DNA from 4 places in the Streptomyces sp. NPDC059875 genome. Region 3 is predicted to be linked to each of the others. Evidence: riboswitches for the same ligand, from Rfam matches in the RefSeq annotation. Region 3 holds a riboswitch; each other region holds the start of a gene.

What was found. Region 3 has a riboswitch for cyclic di-AMP ahead of ACFV9D_RS07060 (transglycosylase family protein). Riboswitches for the same ligand answer to the same signal wherever they lie in the genome.
Region 1: it holds a riboswitch for cyclic di-AMP, as region 3 does, so the genes downstream of both, ACFV9D_RS10640 (M23 family metallopeptidase) here and ACFV9D_RS07060 (transglycosylase family protein) in region 3, are expected to answer to the same signal.
Region 2: it holds a riboswitch for cyclic di-AMP, as region 3 does, so the genes downstream of both, ACFV9D_RS01790 (peptidoglycan DD-metalloendopeptidase family protein) here and ACFV9D_RS07060 (transglycosylase family protein) in region 3, are expected to answer to the same signal.
Region 4: it holds a riboswitch for cyclic di-AMP, as region 3 does, so the genes downstream of both, ACFV9D_RS33620 (transglycosylase SLT domain-containing protein) here and ACFV9D_RS07060 (transglycosylase family protein) in region 3, are expected to answer to the same signal.

Annotation. Positions count from the first base shown of each region.
Region 1 is NZ_JBHWJZ010000006.1:304,948-309,883, forward strand. It holds gene ACFV9D_RS10630 (MFS transporter) at 1-694, shown strand, start outside; gene ACFV9D_RS10635 (PP2C family protein-serine/threonine phosphatase) at 824-1,990, shown strand; cyclic di-AMP (ydaO/yuaA leader) riboswitch at 2,202-2,349, shown strand; gene ACFV9D_RS10640 (M23 family metallopeptidase) at 2,361-3,455, shown strand; gene ACFV9D_RS10645 (aldo/keto reductase) at 3,683-4,630, shown strand; gene ACFV9D_RS10650 (PrsW family intramembrane metalloprotease) at 4,627-4,936, opposite strand, start outside.
Region 2 is NZ_JBHWJZ010000001.1:445,623-450,558, forward strand. It holds gene ACFV9D_RS01775 (STM4012 family radical SAM protein) at 1-351, shown strand, start outside; gene ACFV9D_RS01780 (STM4011 family radical SAM protein) at 365-1,219, shown strand; gene ACFV9D_RS01785 (SGNH/GDSL hydrolase family protein) at 1,206-2,000, opposite strand; gene ACFV9D_RS01790 (peptidoglycan DD-metalloendopeptidase family protein) at 2,164-3,135, opposite strand; cyclic di-AMP (ydaO/yuaA leader) riboswitch at 3,140-3,328, opposite strand; gene ACFV9D_RS01795 (tyrosine-protein phosphatase) at 3,678-4,490, shown strand; gene ACFV9D_RS01800 (DUF6126 family protein) at 4,506-4,661, opposite strand; gene ACFV9D_RS01805 (helix-turn-helix domain-containing protein) at 4,683-4,936, opposite strand, start outside.
Region 3 is NZ_JBHWJZ010000004.1:256,808-261,743, reverse strand. It holds gene ACFV9D_RS07075 (DUF501 domain-containing protein) at 1-299, opposite strand, end outside; gene ACFV9D_RS07070 (septum formation initiator family protein) at 365-838, opposite strand; gene eno (phosphopyruvate hydratase) at 935-2,221, opposite strand; gene ACFV9D_RS07060 (transglycosylase family protein) at 2,512-3,207, opposite strand; cyclic di-AMP (ydaO/yuaA leader) riboswitch at 3,211-3,386, opposite strand; gene ACFV9D_RS07055 (transglycosylase family protein) at 3,652-4,665, opposite strand; gene ACFV9D_RS07050 (cytochrome P450) at 4,780-4,936, opposite strand, start outside.
Region 4 is NZ_JBHWJZ010000041.1:7,959-12,894, reverse strand. It holds gene ACFV9D_RS33630 (SpoIIE family protein phosphatase) at 1-434, shown strand, start outside; gene ACFV9D_RS33625 (phosphocholine-specific phospholipase C) at 704-2,728, shown strand; cyclic di-AMP (ydaO/yuaA leader) riboswitch at 3,011-3,197, shown strand; gene ACFV9D_RS33620 (transglycosylase SLT domain-containing protein) at 3,202-4,077, shown strand; gene ACFV9D_RS33615 (hypothetical protein) at 4,168-4,596, opposite strand; gene ACFV9D_RS33610 (hypothetical protein) at 4,674-4,936, opposite strand, start outside.

The DNA.
Region 1 (4,936 bases), on a different contig from region 3:
TTTCCGGCTGACGTGTGTGGTGGCGGCGGTGCTGTTCGCCCTCCTGACGCTGGTACAGCTGCGGCACCTTCCGGTACGGCTACGGGAGGAGGCCCCCGAGAGCGTCGAGGAGCGGGGCCAGTTCCGTACGGTGCTGACCAACCGCACGTTCTGGCTCTTCTCGCTCGCGATGACCGGCTCGTACGTCCTGTCCTTCCAGGTCTATCTGGCACTGCCGCTGGCGGCGGACGGCACGGCGGCCACGACCGCGCTGTTCGTGGTCTCCGCGCTCGTGGCGCTGGCGGGACAGCTGCGGATCACGGCGTGGTGCAAGCGCCGGCTGAGCCGGGAGCGGTGTCTGGTCCTGGGGCTCGTGCTGATGGGCGGGGCCTTCCTGCTGCCGGTGGCCGTGCCAGGGCTCGTGGGCCTGCTGCTGTGCGCGGCGGTCCTGGCGGTCGCGAACGCGGTGCTGTACCCGTACGAGATGGACACGGTCGTCGCGCTCTCGGGCGGGCGGTGGGTGGCCACGCACTACGGGCTCTACAACACCGTCTGCGGGGTCGGGATCACGCTCGGGAACCTGGGGACGGGCGTGCTGCTCGATGTCACGAGGTGGTCGGCGACGCCGTGGCTGGTGCTGTGCGGGGTCGGGCTGGGGTGTGCGGGCGCGGTCCGGGCCCTGGGCCGGTCCGGGCGGCTGGGCGCGGGCGGCTGACCGGCGGGGCGTACGGGGGTGTGTCCCCCACTCGGCGGAGCGGGGGTCGCCGCGCGGCGCGGCTCCCGCCACCCTGGGGAGGGCGCGGTACCGTCCGTCGCCGTGTACGGACCGGGCAGGAGAGCACAGGTGGGGCAGGGGCAGCGAGCGGCGCGCGGCGAGGGCAACGGGCGCCCGGGGCCGCGCGCCGAGCAGGCCCGTCGGTTCATCCGCGCCCTGCCCCCGCTCGTGATCCTCGGCGGTGTCGCCTTCGACCTCTCGACCCCGGCCTCGTACACGGCCTCCCCGATGTTCTCGGCCGCGCCGCTCATCGCGGCCCCGTTCTTCTCGATGCTGACGACGCTGGTCACCGGCATCGCCGCGATCCTGGCGAGCGTCGGTCTGCACGTGTACAACGGCACCGTCGCCGATATCCCGTCCCTCACCGAGACGTTGACCGTCGTCACCGTCTCCGCCCTCGCCCTGCTCATCAACAGGGTCGTCCGGCGCAGCGGCAAACGGCTCGCCTCGGCCCGGGTGATCGCGGAGACCGCCCAGAAGGCCGTGCTTCCGACGCCGGCCGAGCGGATCGGCGGGCTCCAGGTGGCGGCGCGGTACGAGGCGGCGCAGGCGGACGCGTTCATCGGCGGCGACCTGTTCGCCGTCCAGGACACGCCGTACGGGGTACGGCTGGTGGTCGGTGACGTCCGGGGCAAGGGGCTCGACGCGGTCGAGGCCGTCGCCGTCGTCATCGGCGCCTTCCGGGAGGCGGCCGAGCAGGAGGCGACCCTCGAGGGCGTCGCGCAGCGCCTGGAGCGGGCCCTGGCCCGGGAGGGCACGCGCCGCGACGGCCTGGACGCCTTCGAGGGGTTCACCACCGCCGTCCTGGCCGAGATCCCGCGCGGTGACGGTCGCGTACGGGTGGTGAACCGCGGTCATCCCGAGCCGCTGCTGCTGTACGTGGACGGGAGCCTGGGGCTCCTGGAGCCGAGCGAGCCGGCGCTGCCGCTGGGCATGGGCGAGCTGGCCGCCTGGCCGGACCGGGCCGACGAGAGCGCGTACCCGCCGGGGGCGACGCTGCTCCTCTACACGGACGGGCTCTCCGAGGCCCGCAATGCCGCGGGGGCCTTCTACGATCCCGCCGAGCGGCTCGCCGGGCGGATCTTCCCGGGGCCGGAGGAACTGCTCGACGCGATCGTGGACGACGTCCGCCGGTACACGGGCGGGGGGTCGACGGACGACATGGCGCTGCTCGCGGTGAGCCGTCCGGCGGCCGGGCAGCCGGAGCGGCGGCGGACGATGCCGGTGGTGCCGTGACGTTCCGTAGTGAAGAGGTACCGCTGCGATAACAATTGATACATCGTCAGTTTCTGGGGGTTCGGAAGGCGTTTGCTGAAGCGCGGTCAAATCGGGCTGTACCGGCTCAATCTCGGGAATGATCAACCGGAACAGCTTGGAATCCGGCCCTCCTGTCTATTAACGTTCGATAACGCAGCGCGGTCGTCCCAGCCGTCGCAAGAGACGGCACCGTGCGCACGCGCCGAATCCTGAAAAGGAACCGGGGAACCACCACTTGGGGTGAATCGGGCACTTTCGCACCCGTGCGACAGCGCCCGTAGGAGACCTTCCTGCTCCGAACCCGTCAGCTAACCCGGTAGGCGAGAAGGAAGGAAAGGAGTACGCCTCCGTGGCGTCCAACACCCCTGCCCCCGAAGCCCCCTTCGATGCGTTCGGTGCCTCGGGTGCCGCCGGTTCGGACGACGACGCCACCACGTGGGGGGAGTGGAACCCCACCGAGGAATCCCTCCGCCAGCAGAGCCGCTCCGGTGGCCGCCACCGGGTCGTGAAGCAGCGCTCGGCCTTCGCCCGCTCCTCCACCGTCCTCGGCGTCGGTGTCATCGCGGCGGTCGGTGCGGGCGGCATGGCCACCGCCAAGGACAAGCCCCCGGTCTCGATATCGCTCCCGGACCTGAACCTCCCGGACGCCTCCGAGCTGCCGGGCGTCGGCGAACTCATCTCCGACGAGGACGGCGCGGACGGTTCGGGCTCCGGCACGAACAACCCGCAGCCGCTCACCGCCTCCCTCACCGTCCCGGTCGACGGCGGCACGGACAAGGCCGAGGGCTCCGCTTCCGCGTCCGAGTCGACGGCGGACGCCGGCGAGGCGCTGCGCGCCCGCATCCTCCAGCAGGCCGAGCAGCAGCAGGCCTCCGCCGACGCCGCCGAGAAGGCCGCCGCGGAGAAGCAGGCGGCCGAGAAGGCCGCGGCCGAGGCGGCGGCGAAGGCCGACGCGGCCGAGAAGGCGGCGGCCGAGGCGAAGAGGAAGGCCGAGGAGGAAGCGGCCGCCAAGGCCGAGGCGGAGCGCCTGGCCAAGCTCGCCGCGAGCTACTCCCTGCCCACCTCCTCGTACACCCTGACCTCCACGTACGGCCAGTCCGGCTCCATGTGGTCCTCCGGCTACCACACCGGCCTCGACTTCGCGGCGCCCACCGGCACCCCGGTCAAGGCGGTGCACGGCGGCACCATCAAGTCGGCGGGCTGGTCCGGCTCCTACGGCTACCGGATCGTCCTGGAGCTGGAGGACGGCTCGGAGGTCTGGTACGCGCACCTGTCCTCGATGACGGTGAACGTGGGCCAGTCCGTGGGCACCGGCGAGACCATCGGCCGCGTCGGCGCGACCGGCAACGTGACCGGCCCGCACCTGCACCTCGAGGTGCACACCGCGGGCGGCGACGGCATCGACCCGGCGGCCTGGCTGCGCGACAAGGGCCTGTCGGTCTGATGCTCTGACGCGCGCGCGCCGCTCGCGAAGCGCGGGCTCGGGCTCCGGCTCCGGCTGGGTGGCGAGGCTCGGGCCCGGTCACGAGGCTCGGGTCTCGGGCCCGGTCGCGAGGCTCGCTGCGGTCTCGGCGTGTGGCGCGTCCCCTCCGGCTCCGGCAGTCCTGGCGGCACCCCCCCGACGTCAGGGCTGCCGGAATAGTCCCTCGTCCGCGGGTCGTTGATGTCCCCATGACCTCTCTTCGCCCGCTGGGCACCTCCGGCCTGCACGTCTTCCCGCTCGCACTGGGCGGCAACGTCTTCGGCTGGAGCGCCGACGAGGAACGTTCCTTCGCCGTCCTCGACGCCTACGCCGCCGCGGGCGGCAACTTCGTCGACACCGCCGACAGCTACTCCGCCTGGGCCGAGGGCAACGAGGGCGGCGAGTCCGAGACCATCCTCGGGAGGTGGCTGGCCTCCCGCGGCAACCGCGACGAGATCGTCGTCGCCACCAAGGTCGGCGCCCACCCCCGGTACAAGGGCCTGGCCCCGACCACCGTCAAGGCCGCGGTGGAGGAGTCGCTGCGCCGGCTCGGCACCGACCACATCGACCTGTACTACACCCACTTCGACGACGAGTCCGTCCCCGTCGAGGAGATCGTCACCGCCCTCGACCAGCTGGTGAAGGACGGCAAGGTGCGGGCGGTCGCCGCCTCCAACATCTCGCCCGAGCGGCTGCAGGCCTCCCTCGACTTCGCCGACGCCGAGGGGCTGACCCGCTACGTCGCCCTGCAGCCGCACTACAACCTGCTCTCGCGCGACACGTACGAGGGGGAGCTCCAGGCCACCGCCGAGCGGGCCGGGCTCGCCGCCGTCCCGTACTACGCGCTGGCCTCCGGCTTCCTCACCGGCAAGTACCGTCCCGGCAAGGCCGTCGAGAGCGTCCGCGCCCACGGTGCCGGCCGGCACACCGAGACCGAGCGGGGCCGGCGGGTCCTCGCGGCGCTCGACACGGTGGCCGAGGCGCACGGCGCCGAGGTCGCCACCGTCGCCCTGGCCTGGCTGGCGTCCCGGCCGACCGTGGCCGGGCCGATCGCCTCCGCCCGTACGGTCGAGCAGCTCCCGGCCCTGGTCGCGGTCGCGGACCTGACGCTCACGGCGGAGGAGCTCGCTCTCCTGACCGAGGCCTCGGCCGGCTAGCTGCGGTACGGGTTGTACCCGCCGTAGTCCAGGTACTGAGGCGGCGCCCAGACCCGGCCGGTCGCCCGCGCCGCGTAGGTCAGCGCGGGCGAGGCGACCGCCTTGCGCTGCCAGAGGTGGTGGAGCAGCTCCTGCTCGCGGGCGGTGAAGTCCGGGCCGATCGCGCCGCGCTGGGCGCGGTGGCGCAGGAACGCGAGTGTCGTCGCGAACGCCTCGTACTCCCCGACCGCGGTGGCGGCCGGCGGGCCGTACGTACGGCGGGCGAAGTCACGGGCCATGGAGCGGGCCCGCATCGAGGAGAGCGCG
Region 2 (4,936 bases), on a different contig from region 3:
AGGGAGGTCCGCTCCATCATCGACGCGTACACCGGGACGGAGGACTTCACTCGGGCCCAGGTGGGCAGGTGGGTCGACGTGGACGAGGCCCGCCGCCGCCATCTGCTCCAGTCCCTCCTCCAGGCCCGGGGCATGTCCACGGCCGGATACGAGGAGCGGTTCGGCACCTCGCCCTGCACCGATTTCCCCGCCGAACTGGGCCGGTTCGAGGCACTCGGCTGGCTTGATCCGGCGGCCCCCACCGGCCTGCTGCGGCTCTCCCCGGAGGGCCTGGCCCACTCGGACGCGCTCGGACCGGCGCTGTTCTCCCCGGCCGTACGGGCGGCGATGGCCGCCTACGAGCCGAAGTAGCGGGGGTGACCGGATGGACCTGACGATCCTCTACCGGGGCCCGCTCGCCTCCTGCGACTACGACTGTCCCTACTGTCCCTTCGCCAAGCGCCGGGACAGCCGCGAGCAGCTGCGCGCCGACCGGGCCGCGCTGGAACGGTTCTCCGCCTGGGCCGCCGGCCGGACCGGCGACCGGCTGCGGATCCTCTTCACCCCGTGGGGCGAGGGCCTCGTCCGGTCCTGGTACCGGCGCGCCCTCACCGAGCTGTCACGCCTCCCGCACATCGAGCGGGTGGCCATCCAGACGAATCTGAGCTGCCGCACCGACTGGCTCGCCGAGGCCGACCCCGCGACCCTCGCGCTCTGGTGCACGTACCACCCGGGGCAGACGCCGTACGACCGTTTCCTCGCCAAGTGCCGTGAGCTGGCCGCCCGGGGCACGCGTTTCAGCGTCGGGATCGTCGGCCTCCCGGAGCACGAGGAGCACGCCCGCCGACTGCGGGCGGACCTCCCGGCCCACGTCTATCTCTGGGTGAACGCGGCCGAGGGGCACACGTACACGGACGAGGAGGCCGAGGGCTGGACGGCCCTCGACCCCCTCTTCCCGTACAGCCGCCGCCCGCACCGCTCGGCCGGTCTCCCCTGCCGGACCGGCGAGTCGGTGATCTCGGTGGACGGCGACGGGACGGTGCGACGCTGTCACTTCGTGAAGGCCGAGCTCGGCAACCTGTACGACGGGTCGTACCGTGCCGCCCTGCGCCCCCGCGCCTGCCCCCTCGCCGTCTGCGACTGCCACATCGGCTACGTCCATCTGGAGACGCTGCCGCTGTACGACGTGTTCGCCGGCGGTGTCCTGGAACGGATCCCCGCCGTGCTCAGAGGGGCATGAGGTCGGGGCGCTTGGCCTCCACGTGATCCCCCGAGCTCTCGCCCCGCAGGCGCCGCCCGATCCACGGGACGAGGTACTCCTTGGCCCATTGGACGTCGTCGCGGCGCACCTCCAGAGTGCGCCTCGGCGGCAGCGGGGGCCACGGCTGGTCCGGGTCGGCGGGCACCTCCATGCCGAGGACCTGGGCTGCGCGCAGCGCGACCCGGGTGTGGCCCTCGGGCGAGAGGTGCAGTCGGTCGTCGTCCCAAGCCCGCCTGTCCTGCACCGACTTGAGCGACCACAGGTCCAGGACCGGGCAGTCGTAGCGGTCCGCGATGGCCCGCACATGAGCCGTGTACGTGGCGATCTTGCCGCGCAGATGGCGCAGCACGGGTACGTCGCGGGTGTCGAAGCCGGTCGTCACCATGACCGTGCCGACGGCAGAGGTCAGATCGGCGACGGCGCGCTCGAAACGCTCGGCGACGTCGTCCGGGTCGGTGCCCGGGCGGATGATGTCGTTGCCCCCCGCGCAGAAGCTCACCAGGTCGGGGGCGAGTTCCTTCGCCCTGGGGACCTGCTCCTCCACGATCTGGTCGAGGAGGCGGCCGCGTACGGCCAGGTTGGCGTAACGGAATGCGTCGTGCTCCGGCAGCTGGTCGGCGAGCAGGACCGCGAAGCGGTCCGCCCAGCCCACGTACTTCCCATCGGGCCCCGGGTCTCCGACACCCTCGGTGAAGCTGTCACCGATCGCCGCGTACGACCCGAATACGTCCATGTCTCTTGCTCTCGAATCGTCTGCCACGAGAGCTCATCTTTCCCTCACGGGTGTGACCTACGCGACCGTAAGGAGGGGTTGACGCCGGGTGAGATACGCCACCGGTCAAGATTCCGCCAAGCCGGAATACGACGGAACCCGAAGGGGCCCGGCACACAGGTGCCGGGCCCCTTCGGGTGCTGGGTGTACGTCAGATGGAGACGCCGTGCGAGCGCAGGTAGGCCAGCGGGTCGACGTCCGAGCCGTAGCTCGGTCCGGTGCGGATCTCGAAGTGCAGGTGCGGACCGGTGGAGTTGCCGGTCGAGCCGGAGAGACCGATCTCCTGGCCGCCCGCGACGGTCTGCCCGGCGGAGACGCCCAGGGAGGAGAGGTGGGCGTACTGCGAGAACGTGCCGTCGGCGTGCTGGATGACGACCTCGTTGCCGTACGAGCCGCTGTTGCCCGCGGAGTAGACGGTGCCCGCGCCGACGGCCTTGACCGAGGTACCCGAGGAGGCGATGAAGTCGACACCGGTGTGGTAGCCGGAGGACCACATCGCGCCGGACGCGCGGTACGGGGTGGAGACGCCACCGCTGACCGGGGCGACCCAACCGGAGGACGAGGCCTGCGCGGGGGCGGACTGCGCGGGCTGGGAAGCCGGCGTGGACTCCGGAGTGCTGCGGTCGCTGCTGCGCGAGCTGCGCGACTCGGCGGAATCCGCGGAGGACTTCTCCGCCTTGGGCGCGGCCTTCGGAGCGGCCTTGGGGGCCTTGGCCTTGGGCGCTGCGGCCTTGGCCGTCGACTTGGCGCCGAGGGTGAGCTTCATGCCGGGGTGGATCAGCGAGGGGTTCTCGCCGACGACCTGGCGGTTGTCCTCGTAGAGCTTCTTCCAGCCGCCGGCCAGGTGGTGCTCAGCGGCGATCTTGGACAGGTAGTCGCCGGGGACGACGGAGTACGTCTTCACCTTCGCTGCGGGAGCGGCGGCCGGGGCGGTGGACGGAGCCGCGGCGACGGCGGCGACGGCCTGCTCGGGCGTCACGGTCGGGGCGCCCTTGTCGGCGGCGTGGGCTCCGGTCGCACCGAGGAGCGGCAGGGCGACGACGGCACCACCGGTGCCGGCGGCGACGAATCCGCGCGTGATCGGGTTGACCTTGGGACGGCGGTGCTTACCCTTCGCGGGCATGGCGAATTCCTCTCCGTCGCCTGCGAGGTGAGCTGTCGGGTTCGGACTGGAGATGTCCGGCCGCGTTCTCACGCGACTTCACCCCGAGCCGTCCGGATCGACCGGTTCGGCGTACTTACCTGGGTCCCCCGCTCCTGCCATACGTGGGTGGGTGCGGATTCCGGACGGTGGCAGGATTCGGCGGTCCGACCGGATTGACGGTGACGCTAGACGAGCGGGGTCGGCGCGAACAAGCCACCGTTTTCCGCACGCATTCCCGGGCTTGATATTCGCAACGAATTCCGGTCACCCTCCGTGGATGACGGAACCTCGATTTCCTTTTCCGGTACGGGGATTGCGCAAGACGATCAGGCACGGTCCGTCACCTTTATGACGCTGCTCACGCGCCGAAGCCCATCTCCCCTGCAACCAGGGCGCGTTATATCGAAGGGCTCAATTCGGACAGAACACCCATTCCCTGACCCGGGGGTGCACGAGAACGGCCGCACCCGGGATGATTGCCCCAGGAACCGATCTCGATCCGTCAACCCTCAGGAGCACTCGTGACGCAGCAGCTGCCGCAGGTCCCGTCGACCGAACCCGAGCTCACCGGGGTGCGCAACTTCCGGGACGTGGGCGGCCTGCCGACCGTGGACGGCGGATCGGTGCGGTTCGGACGCCTCTTCCGCAGCGGCCACCTCGCGCATGCCACCGAGGAGGACGCGGCCTTCCTGGCCACCCTCGAGCTGCACACGATCTTCGACTTCCGCAACCACGCGGACCGGAAGGTCGAGGGGCTGGACGTCGAACTTCCCGGCGTACGGAACGTGAACATACCGCTCAACGACCCGGCCGACGGCAAGGAATTCTGGAAGCTGGTCAGCACCGGTGAACTGGAGCAGCTCCGCGCCGCCCTCGGCGACGGCAAGGCGGCCGACCGAATGTCCGATTCGTACCGGAAGATGATTGTCGAGCGGACCGCGGAGCACAGCCGCATCCTGTACGCGATGGCCGAGGACAGCGTCCCCGCGCTGATGCACTGCGCGGCCGGAAAGGACCGGGCGGGGCTGGCCATCGCCATCTCGCTGCTCGCGGTGGGGGTCGAGCGCGAGGCGATCGAGGCCGACTACGTGAAGTCGAACGACCCGCACCGCCGGTACAAGGTACGCCGCAGCTCCACCTCCGCGGACGCCATGTCGCCCGAGGTGATGGAGCTGCTCAGCCCGCTCTTCGACGCGCGCCTGGAGTATCTGCGGGCCGCGTTCGAGACGATCGAGCAGACCTGGGGCACGGTCGAGAGCTACCTCTCGGACGGCCTGAAGCTCAGCCCGGAGACCCGGGCGCGGCTGCGCGAACGGCTCGTCGTCGAGGCGTGAGCACGCACCCGCCCGCTACTGGTTCTGCCCACCGAGCATGAACAGCAGATAGAGGAACCCGGCGAAGAGGTGCCCGGCCACCAGATAGGCGAAGAGCCGGAGCACCAGCCCCTTGGGGAACTTGCCCTCTCCACGTTCCTCACCGGTGATCGGCGCGGACTTCTCGGACATATCGGCCCCTTTCCGAAGGGCTCAGCGGAGATGCGGGGCTCCGTCGCCGAGGCACAGCTCGGCGGCGGGGCTCTGCATCAGCGTGTGGACGAAGAGGAGCTCGGCCCCGCCGCGGCCGGCGGCCCCGATGCGGTGCGGGGTGAGCGAGTCGAAGTGCGCGCTGTCCCCCGGGTCGAGCACGTGCACGGCGTCGCCGAGCGCGAGGCGCACCTGCCCCTCGAGGACGTGCAGCCACTCCTCCCCGGGATGGACGCGCACGATGTCGGCCCGGGTGG
Region 3 (4,936 bases):
TAGGCGGCGGCCAGCTCCGGGTCGGTGCCGAGCCGGGCCTGCATCTCCTTCATGACCCCGTTGGCCTCGAGCGTGCCGATCGCGGAGGCCGCGCGGGGGCAGGTCAGGTAGTACGTGGTGGGGAACGGGGTGCCGTCCGGGAGCCGCGGCGCGGTCTCGACGACATCCGGGTTGCCGCACGGGCAGCGGTGCGCGATGGCGCGCAGACCCCGGGGCGGGCGGCCGAGCTGCGCCTCGAAGGCGGCGACGTCCGCGTCGGTGGGCTCGGTGCGTGCGGTCTGCGGAGGGGGCGTTTCCATGCGGCGTCTTCGTCTTCTCGTCGATCGGCGTTCGGTGGTCGGGGCCATCATCTCGCGTCGCCGCGCTAGCGGCGCGCGTCCGCGTGGTCGACGCCGTCCCAGAGGTTGGAGTACCAGGGGCGTTCGGCCGCGCCCTGCTCCTCGCGCCGGGCGCGCTCGGCCTCGGGGTCGTTCACGGTGAAGGCGGTCTCGCCGGGCTGCACGTAGTGCAGGTGCTCGCGGGCGAGGCGGCGGACGTAGGCCGGGTCCTGGAGGCGGGCCTTCTCGTCCCGCAGCTCCTCGACCCGGGCCGCGGCCTCGGCGGCCTGGCGCTCCTGCTCGGCGATCTCGCCGCGCTGGGAGACGTACTGCCGCATCGGGTAGGCGAGCGCCACCACCAGCGAGCAGACGACCAGGGCGAGGAAGGCCGCACGGCCGGTGAGCCGCGAGCGGCGGGCCTGACGGCGGGTCTGGGAGCGGTAGACACGGGCGGCGGTCTGCTCGCCGAGCAGCCTGATCCGGGTCGCGGTCGAGAACCGGTCCCGGTCCTTCGCGGCCATGTGTTCCCGCCTCCCTGCATACGTGCGTCCCCGCACACGGTACGGGACCGGGTGCGGGGACGTATGTACGACGGGGCTGTCGGCCCCTGGGCGGTGTCAGCCCTTGAAGCGCGGGAAGGCGCTGCGGCCGGCGTAGACCGCGGCGTCGTCGAGGATCTCCTCGATGCGCAGGAGCTGGTTGTACTTGGCGACGCGCTCGGAGCGGGCCGGGGCGCCGGTCTTGATCTGACCGCAGTTGGTGGCGACGGCCAGGTCGGCGATCGTGACGTCCTCGGTCTCGCCGGAGCGGTGGGACATCATGCACTTGAAGCCGTTGCGCTGGGCCAGCTCGACGGCGTCCAGGGTCTCGGTCAGCGAACCGATCTGGTTGACCTTGACGAGCAGGGCGTTGGCGGCGCCCTCCTCGATGCCGCGGGCCAGGCGCTCCGGGTTGGTGACGAACAGGTCGTCGCCGACGATCTGGACCTTGGTGCCCAGCTTGTCCGTGAGGACCTTCCAGCCGGCCCAGTCGTCCTCGAACAGCGGGTCCTCGATGGAGACCAGCGGGTACGCGGAGACGAGCTCCTCGTAGTACTCGGTCATCTCGGCGGCCGAGCGGGACTTGCCCTCGAACTCGTACGAGCCGTCCTTGTAGAACTCGGACGCGGCGACGTCGAGCGCCAGCGCGATGTCCTTGCCCGGGACGTAACCGGCCTGCTTGATGGCCTCGAGGATGAGGTCGAGCGCCTCGCGGTTGGAGTCCAGGTTCGGGGCGAAGCCGCCCTCGTCGCCGAGGCCGGTGGACAGGCCCTTGGTCTTCAGGACGGACTTGAGGGTGTGGTAGACCTCGGTGCCCCAGCGCAGGGCCTCGGAGAAGGACTCCGCGCCGATCGGGGCGATCATGAACTCCTGGATGTCCACGTTGGAGTCGGCGTGCGAGCCGCCGTTCAGGATGTTCATCATCGGAACGGGCAGCAGGTGCGCGTTCGGGCCGCCCAGGTAGCGGAAGAGCGGGAGGTCGGAGGCCTCGGAGGCGGCGTGCGCGACGGCGAGGGAGACGCCGAGGATGGCGTTGGCGCCGAGCGAGGCCTTGTTGTCGGTGGCGTCCAGGTCGAACATGGCCTGGTCGATGAGGCGCTGCTCGGTGGCGTCGTAGCCGACGAGCTCCGGGCCGATCTGCTCGATCACGGCGAGGACGGCCTTCTCGACGCCCTTGCCCTGGTAGCGGTTCTTGTCTCCGTCACGGAGCTCAATGGCCTCGAACGCACCGGTGGAGGCACCGGACGGAACGGCAGCACGGCCGGTGCTGCCGTCGTCGAGGCCGACCTCGACCTCGACCGTGGGGTTGCCTCGGGAGTCCAGGATTTCCCGGGCTACGACGACGTCGATGGACGGCACGAGCATCTCCTTCTGGGATGTGACGCTAGATGTGACGCAAGCTGTGCAGGGTCGCTTTGGCCTTGCGACAAGAGCCTAACCGGCTCTGGGGCTCCAGCCAGCCGGGCGCCCGCCCCCTGGGACGAAAAAGGACCCAAGGGCATGCATCAGGGGACGAACGACCCCGAAGCTACCCTTCGGTAACGCGGAAACCCCGGCCCGACGCGCACGGGGGAAGAGCACGTCGGACCGGGGTGGTCACCGCGGGAGGGTCGGAGGGGCCGCGTGAGCCGCCGGACTCACGCGAACCGCCGGGCTCACTTCAGGTGAAGCTGCTGGCCCGGGTAGATCAGGTCGGCGTCCTCGACGACGTCCTTGTTGAGCTCGAAGAGCTTCTCCCAGCCGCCCTTGACGTCGTGGGCGGCGGCGATCTTGCTCAGGGTGTCACCGGCGACGACCTTGTACTCGCCGTCACCCTTCTTGACCTTCTTGCCGGTCGGGGTGGTGACGGTCTTCTTCGCGTCGGCCTTCGGCGCGGTCCGCTGCTCGCTGCGGGTCGTCGGCTGCTCGGCCTGACGCTCCTGCTGCTTCGGGGCGGCCGGCTGGGCCGGCGCGCTCTCGGCGGCACCACCGGTGTAGGCGGCGCTGGAGAGGCCCACGCCACAGCTCGGCCAGGCGCCCTTGCCCTGGCCGGCCAGGACCTTCTCGGCGACGGCGATCTGCTGCGACTTCGAGGCCTGGTCGGCGGTGGCGGCGTACGCGGTGCCACCGTAGGCGGCCCAGGTGGAGGCGGAGAACTGCAGGCCGCCGTAGTAGCCGTTGCCGGTGTTGATGGACCAGTTGCCGCCGGACTCGCACTGGGCGACGGCGTCCCACTCGGAGGCGGTGGCGGCCGAGGCGGACCCGGCGGTCATCAGCGGGGCGGCGACGGCGACACCGGCGACACCGGCGAGGGCGACGGCGCGGGTGGCCTTGGAGGGACGACGGTGTTTGCCCTTGGCGGAAAACAGCATGGGACTTCTCCTCACCGACGCCTGCGAGGTGAGCTGTCGGGTTCGGGCCATGTGAGTTGCCCGGCCGCGCGACCTAGCGCGCGGCTTCACCCCAAGCCGCTCCGTCGGCCGTCTGTCTCAACGGCCGGGGGCGGCACTTACCTTGGGTCCCCCGCTCCTGCCTTCGGCGCTCGACGCGACGACTGTTCCCATCGGCCGACGGCAGGATTCGGCGTTTCGGTCGACGGGGCCCGCGGTGGCGAGCGGTGACGACCGTAGACACAGACCTCTCCGAAGTTCAAAGACGTCCATTGGGGAAAAATCGGCCCTACTCGCTTCGGGACGAAGGGTGTTTACGCAGGTGAGAGGTGACGGAAGCAAAGTTTGCGGACGCGACACGCCAGTTGAGACAAAGAGACCCATGTCTCACTTGCACAGAACCGGACATACGACCCCGAACTACCCCTACTTCACGGGGAGACCGATCGTCAGATCGAGGCTCTGGCCAGGGAGGATGAGGTCCGGGTCGGCGCCCACCGTCGAGCGGTTGGCGTCGTAGAGGGCGCCCCAGCCGCCCGGGAGTTCGTTCTCCCGAGCAATGTCGGTGAGGTTGTCGCCCGGCTTGACGGTGTATTCGCCCGAAGTGCCCTTGGTGTCCGTAACGTCCTTGCCGGCCTCGGCACCCTTGCCGCTCTCGGCATCCTCGGCGCCCTCGACATCCGTTACATCCGCACTGTCCGGATTCGTCACATCCGTACCAGGGGTGGCGTCCTGTGTCGGTGCGTCAGTCGGCGAGGCGTGTCGACCCTTTTCGCCATTCTTGTCCGGATTGAGCGTCTCCTCCGGAGCTGCGTCGCCCCGGTGCTTGCCGGTGCCCGGCGTCGTCACCGGCGCGGAGGGCGTGACGAGCGTCTCGGGGGTGGTGCCCGGGGTCGGGGTCGAAGGCGGGGTGGCCCCGGGGGTGACGGGCGACTCAGGGGTGGCGGCGTCGGGCGTGGCGGCTTCGGGGGTGAGCGGGAGGCCGGCGGTCCGGTTCGACTCCGCGACGGGACCCGTGGGCTCCGCCGGCGTGACCGCAGGGCCCGGGTCGACACCGGGCGCGGCGCCGTCGTTCGCCAGCCCCGCGATCGGGGCACAGGTGGCCCACTGCGTGGACCCCGCGGCGAGCGCCTTTTCGGCCACCGCGATCTGCTGCGCGCGGCTGGCGAGGTCGGCACTGCTCGCGTACGACAGACCGCCGTACGTCTCCCAGGTCTCCTGGGTGAACTGGAGGCCACCGTAGAGCCCGTTGCCGAAGTGGGCGCTCCACAGGCCGCCCGACTCGCACTCGGCGACCCGGTCCCAGGTGGGGGCGTCGGCGGCGGAGGCGGAGCCCGCGGCGAGCAGCGGCAGCGCGAGGGCCGATCCCGTCACGCCTGCGGCGACGACGATGGCGGGGGCCTGGCGGGGTCTGCGGTGTCGACCGTTCCCGGAGCGCATGCGGAGCTGCCTTTCGCGTGACTGCTGAGGTGACGGTGAACGTAGCGGCATTCGAACGTCTGTTACAAGTCGATGCAGCGGAGATCACGTAAAAGTCACAGTCTTGACGGACCGTCAGCTGACAACTGGGGCGAACTCCACCGGAAGCGTGCGCAATCCACGCATGATGAGCCCGCCGCGCCACCGCAGATCGGCCGGATCGGCGGCAAGTCGCAGGTCCGGCAGGCGAGTCAGCAGCGTCGCGAGCGCGATCTGGCCCTCCAGCCGGGCG
Region 4 (4,936 bases), on a different contig from region 3:
CCGACCTGGGCGCCGATCGCTTCGCCACCTGCCAGTATCTGCGGATCACCCTCGCCACCGGGGCGGTCGAGGCGGCCAACGCGGGCCATCCGCCGCCGCTGCTGCGGCGTGCCGACGGCACGGTCGGCCGGCTGGAGCTGGCGGGCGGGCCGCCGCTGGGGCTGCCCGCCGAGTGGGGTCTCGCGCCCTATCCGCCGACCGCGGCCCGGCTGGCCCCCGGCGACACGCTGCTGCTGTACAGCGACGGCCTGGTCGAGAAGCCGGGCGAGGACATCGACCACGGACTGACCCGGCTGGAGGCCGCGTTCTCGGCCGGCCCGGCCGATCTGGAGGAGCTCGCCGACCACCTCCTCGACTCGCTCACCGCGGGCCCGCACGCGGAGGACGACGCCGCGCTGCTGATGCTGCGCCGCGACGGGGCGGTGCCGCCGTAGCGCAAGGGCCGGCACGCGCTCGCACCGACCCCGCTGACCCAGGTGCCCCCGGCGCGCACGGCCGCGGACCGTGCGGGGATGTCCGCATCTGCCCCCTCAGACGCTGGTGCTCTCCCATTGGTCTGAGTCTCCACCAATCAGAACCCAGCCCTTCACCGCTCCTCGGAAGTTCACTCAGAATTACCGCACAGATCTATACCTTTGACGCCCCCTCCCCCATCCTGTCCTCGGTGTGCCGCTGGGGCACGCAGTGACGTGAGAGGCGGGGCATGACTCCCATCAGCCGCAGGGGATTCGTCGGGATCGGGGCAGGTCTCGTGGCGGGCGCCACCCTCCCCACGGGCACGGCATCGGCCACCGCCGCGGCCGCCACGGGCACCATCACCGACGTCAAGCACGTCGTGATCCTCATGCAGGAGAACCGCAGCTTCGACCACTACTTCGGCAGGCTGCGCGGTGTCCGCGGCTTCGGCGACCGGGCCGCCGGCAACATCCCCGGCGGCTGGGGCACGTTCAACCAGCCCAACTGGGGTGGCCGTCAGTACCCGTGGAAGCTCAGCTCCACCCCGCCCGCCGGCGGCGTCGACGGCGAGACCCTGGCGCAGTGCAACGGCGACCTTCCGCACAGCTGGACCTCGCAGCACGCCGCGTGGAACAAGGGCCGCATGGACAACTGGGTGACCGGGGTCGGCAACACCCGCACGCTCGGCTATCTCGACCGCGGCGACATCCCCTTCCACTACGCCCTCGCCGACGCCTACACGACATGCGACGCGTACTTCTGCTCGGCGCTCAGCGCCACCGGCCCCAACCGCACCTTCCTGTGGAGCGGGAAGATCGACGCGTCCAGCAAGGACGGCGGCGAGGAGTCCGGGCTCACCTGGGAGACGTACGCGGAGGCGCTCCAGCGCGCCGGCATGAGCTGGAAGGTCTACCAGAACGCCCAGGACAACTACGGCGACAACGGCCTCGCGTACTTCAAGAAGTTCACCGACGCGCGCCCCGGCGACCCGCTGTACGACCGCGGGATGGGATCGGTGCCCAAGGTCACCGGCTCCACCCCGGACGACATCGCCGCCGCGATCCGCGCCGATGTCGTCGCCGGGACGCTTCCGCAGGTCTCCTGGGTGGTCGCGAGCGAGGCGTTCTCCGAGCACCCCTACGCCCCGCCCGGTGACGGCGCGCACTTCGTCGACCTCGTCTACCGCGCGCTGGCCGCGAACCCCGAGGTCTTCGACTCGACGGTGCTGTTCCTCAACTACGACGAGAACGACGGGTTCTTCGACCACGTGCCGCCTCCGGTCGCCCCGCCCGACACCCCCGGCGAGTACATCGACGGCGTGCCGATCGGGCTGGGCTTCCGCGTCCCGATGCTCGTCATGTCGCCGTGGACGCGCGGCGGCTGGGTCAGCTCGGAGGTCTTCGACCACACCTCCGTCCTGCGCTTCATGGAGACCTGGACGGCAGCTCTCGGCACCCCCGCCACCTGCCCGAACATCAGCGCCTGGCGGCGGAAGGTCACCGGCGACCTGACGGGCGTCTTCGACTTCGCGCGCCCGGTGTACGGCGTCCCCTCGGGCCTTCCCTCCACCGCCAAGGTCATCGGGCAGTCCAACTGCGCCCCGCTGCCCAATCCGGTGCCGCAGGACAACGCCCTGCCCGCGCAGGAGTCCGGCACCCGCCCGGCGCGCGCCGTGCCCTACCAGGTCAACGGGAACCTCGACCGGTTCGAGTTCGGGGATGCGGGCAAGATCCTCGCCTGGTTCTCGATGACGAACCAGGGCGCGCAGGCGAAGCGTGCCGCGCACTTCACGATCCATCCGCACCAGCACCGGGAGACGGCGGCCTGGCAGTACACGGTCGACCCGGGCGCGACATCCACGGACTACTTCAACATCGGGCTCGGGTCCGGGTCGGGCAAGTACGACATCTCGATGATGGGCCCCAACCGCTTCCTGCGGCGCTTCATCGGCGACGCCTCGAAGGCGGGCAAGTCGATCGAGGTGGCGGCGCGGTTCGCGACCGAGCCGGGCACCGGGAAGACGGCGATCTACTTCAAGATGACCAACACCTCCGCCGCCCCGGTGACCTTCACCATCCGCTCGAACGCCTACCGCACGGACGGGCCGTGGACGTACACGGTCGCCGCGAACTCCTCGCGTGAGGACTTCTTCAACGCCGTCGCGTACCACAACGGCTGGTACGACTTCACGATCCTCGCCGACGTCGACGGCACCTGGTCGCGCCGCTACACCGGCCACATCGAGACGGGCGCGGCGAGCATCACGGGCTGACGTACAGCCACAGTTCCCACTAAAAGGGATACAAGGGATGCAAGGGATATCACTCGCCCTTGCATCCCTTTTCTCAACTCAGCTGAATTTACCGTAATGACCGATTTGGCACTCCGGGTGAGATGAATCACCAGGGGGTGGCGACGATCTTCCGGCACGTTCCGTTCCCTTGTCCTTCAAGGAAGTTCGGCGCGGAGGGCGGGGCGAACAGGGCCGTCGTGAATTACCCGGGTACGCGGCGTCTTGTTTCGGCCGACATTTCTCGCCTACGGTCACCTCGACCCGGATGGATCGCCGAATCCTGCCACCGTCCGGAAATACCGATCATTCACCCGAAGGCAGGAGCGGGGGACCCACGTATTCGCCGGTACGGATTATCCGGAACGGCTCGGGGTGAAGTCGCACGTGTGCGGCCGGGCATCTCCAGCCCGAACCCGACAGCTCACCCCGCAGGCGCCGGAGAGGAATGCGACATGCCCGCACACGGTAAGCACCGGCGCCCCAAGCGACGTCCCCTGACCCGCGGTATCGCCCTGGCCAGCACGGGTGGCGCGGCACTGGCCCTGCCCCTGGTCGCCACGGCCACCGCGCACGCGGCGCCCGCCACGACCCCCGAGACCGCCCCCGCCAAGACGACCGTCTTCAGCGCCCCGGCGAAGATCGTGGAATCAATTCCCGCCGCCCAGAATTCCGCCGCCAAGACCTATAAGGTCGTTCGCGGCGACTCCCTTTCGGTGATCGCGCACGAGCAGGGTGTGAAGGGTGGCTGGCAGGCCCTGTACCGAGCGAATCGCAGCGCCGTGGGTGACAACCCGTCACTTATCCACCCCGGCCTCGAACTGACGCTCCGCGGGAAATCCGCCACCGCTCCGAAGAAGCCGAAGTCCGCCGCGCGCACGGAGACCGACCGGGCCGACCGCTCGCAGCAGCGGAGCGCCACTCCCGCCAAGGCGGCTCCCGCGAAGAAGGCCCCCGCGGCCTCCGCCGCCGCGCCCGCTGCGGCCGCCCCTGCGGCCGCCAAGAGCTACACCAACGACCTCGACGGCTGGATCCGCGAGTCCCTCGACGTCATGGCGAAGTACGGCATTCCGGGCACGTACGAGGGCATCCACCGCAACATCATGCGCGAGTCCTCCGGCAACCCGCAGGCCATCAACCTGTGGGACTCGAACGCCGTCAAGGGCACCCCGTCCAAGGGTCTCCTGCAGGTCATCGAGCCGACCTTCCTGGCCTACCACGTGCCCGGCACGTCGATGGACCTGTTCGACCCGGTCGCCAACATCACCGCGGCCTGCAACTACGCCGCGGACCGCTACGGCTCCATCGACAACGTCAACGGGGCGTACTGACCCTCGATCCGCGTCGACTCCACGCCCCGGCCCCGGTCCCTCCTGGGCCGGGGCTTCGGCGTCCCGCCAGGGTCGCGGAGGGGACAGGGCCTAGCGACGCCGCCGCGTGCCCGACAACCAGGAGTGGTGGTGTGTGCGTCCCAGGACGTCCCCGCTGTGGGCGGCCGCCACACCACCGATCACCGGCGTGGCAAGGAGGGTGAGCAACATCGGCCCGTAGCCTCCGTCGCTGCCGACCGCCACCACAACGGTTTGGCCCAGGAACACGGTGCTCGCGACAAGGCCGGCGAGCAGACCCCGCAGCGGAGCCCGAGCGGCCACCCATTCAGGCGACAGTCCCAGGGCCACACCGGTCACCGCACCGAGCAGAACCCCGATCACCAGGCTTCCGCCCACTGCGACAACGCCACGCATGAGACCCGCCACACCGCCTGGGTACGCCCCGGTGGAGAGCCACATCGCGGCACCGACGAGCCATAGCGAGCCGAAGGCGATCGCCGACACCAAGCCGATGCGCACCCCGAGCCGAACACCTCGCCGAGCCACCTGTCCGACCATCACGCACCTCCGAGACGTGGCACTCACCGGCTGAACCATCACACCTGGGCGGAGACCGCGGCGTCGGCGCGGGGCTCCGTGCGGCGCACTGCCACCCGCAGCGTCACGACAGCCGCGACTCCCGCGAGCAGGCCCCAGGTGAGGGCGGCCGGGACGCCGCTTCCGAGGGTGGCGGACGCGTGCAGCAGACCCCAGCGCAGGCCCGACCCGTCCGTCGCCACCCGCAGCATCTGGCTCGCCAGCAGCCCGAGGACGGTCGCGCAGACCGCGCCCGCGGCCATCGCCGGGACCGTGGCCCGGG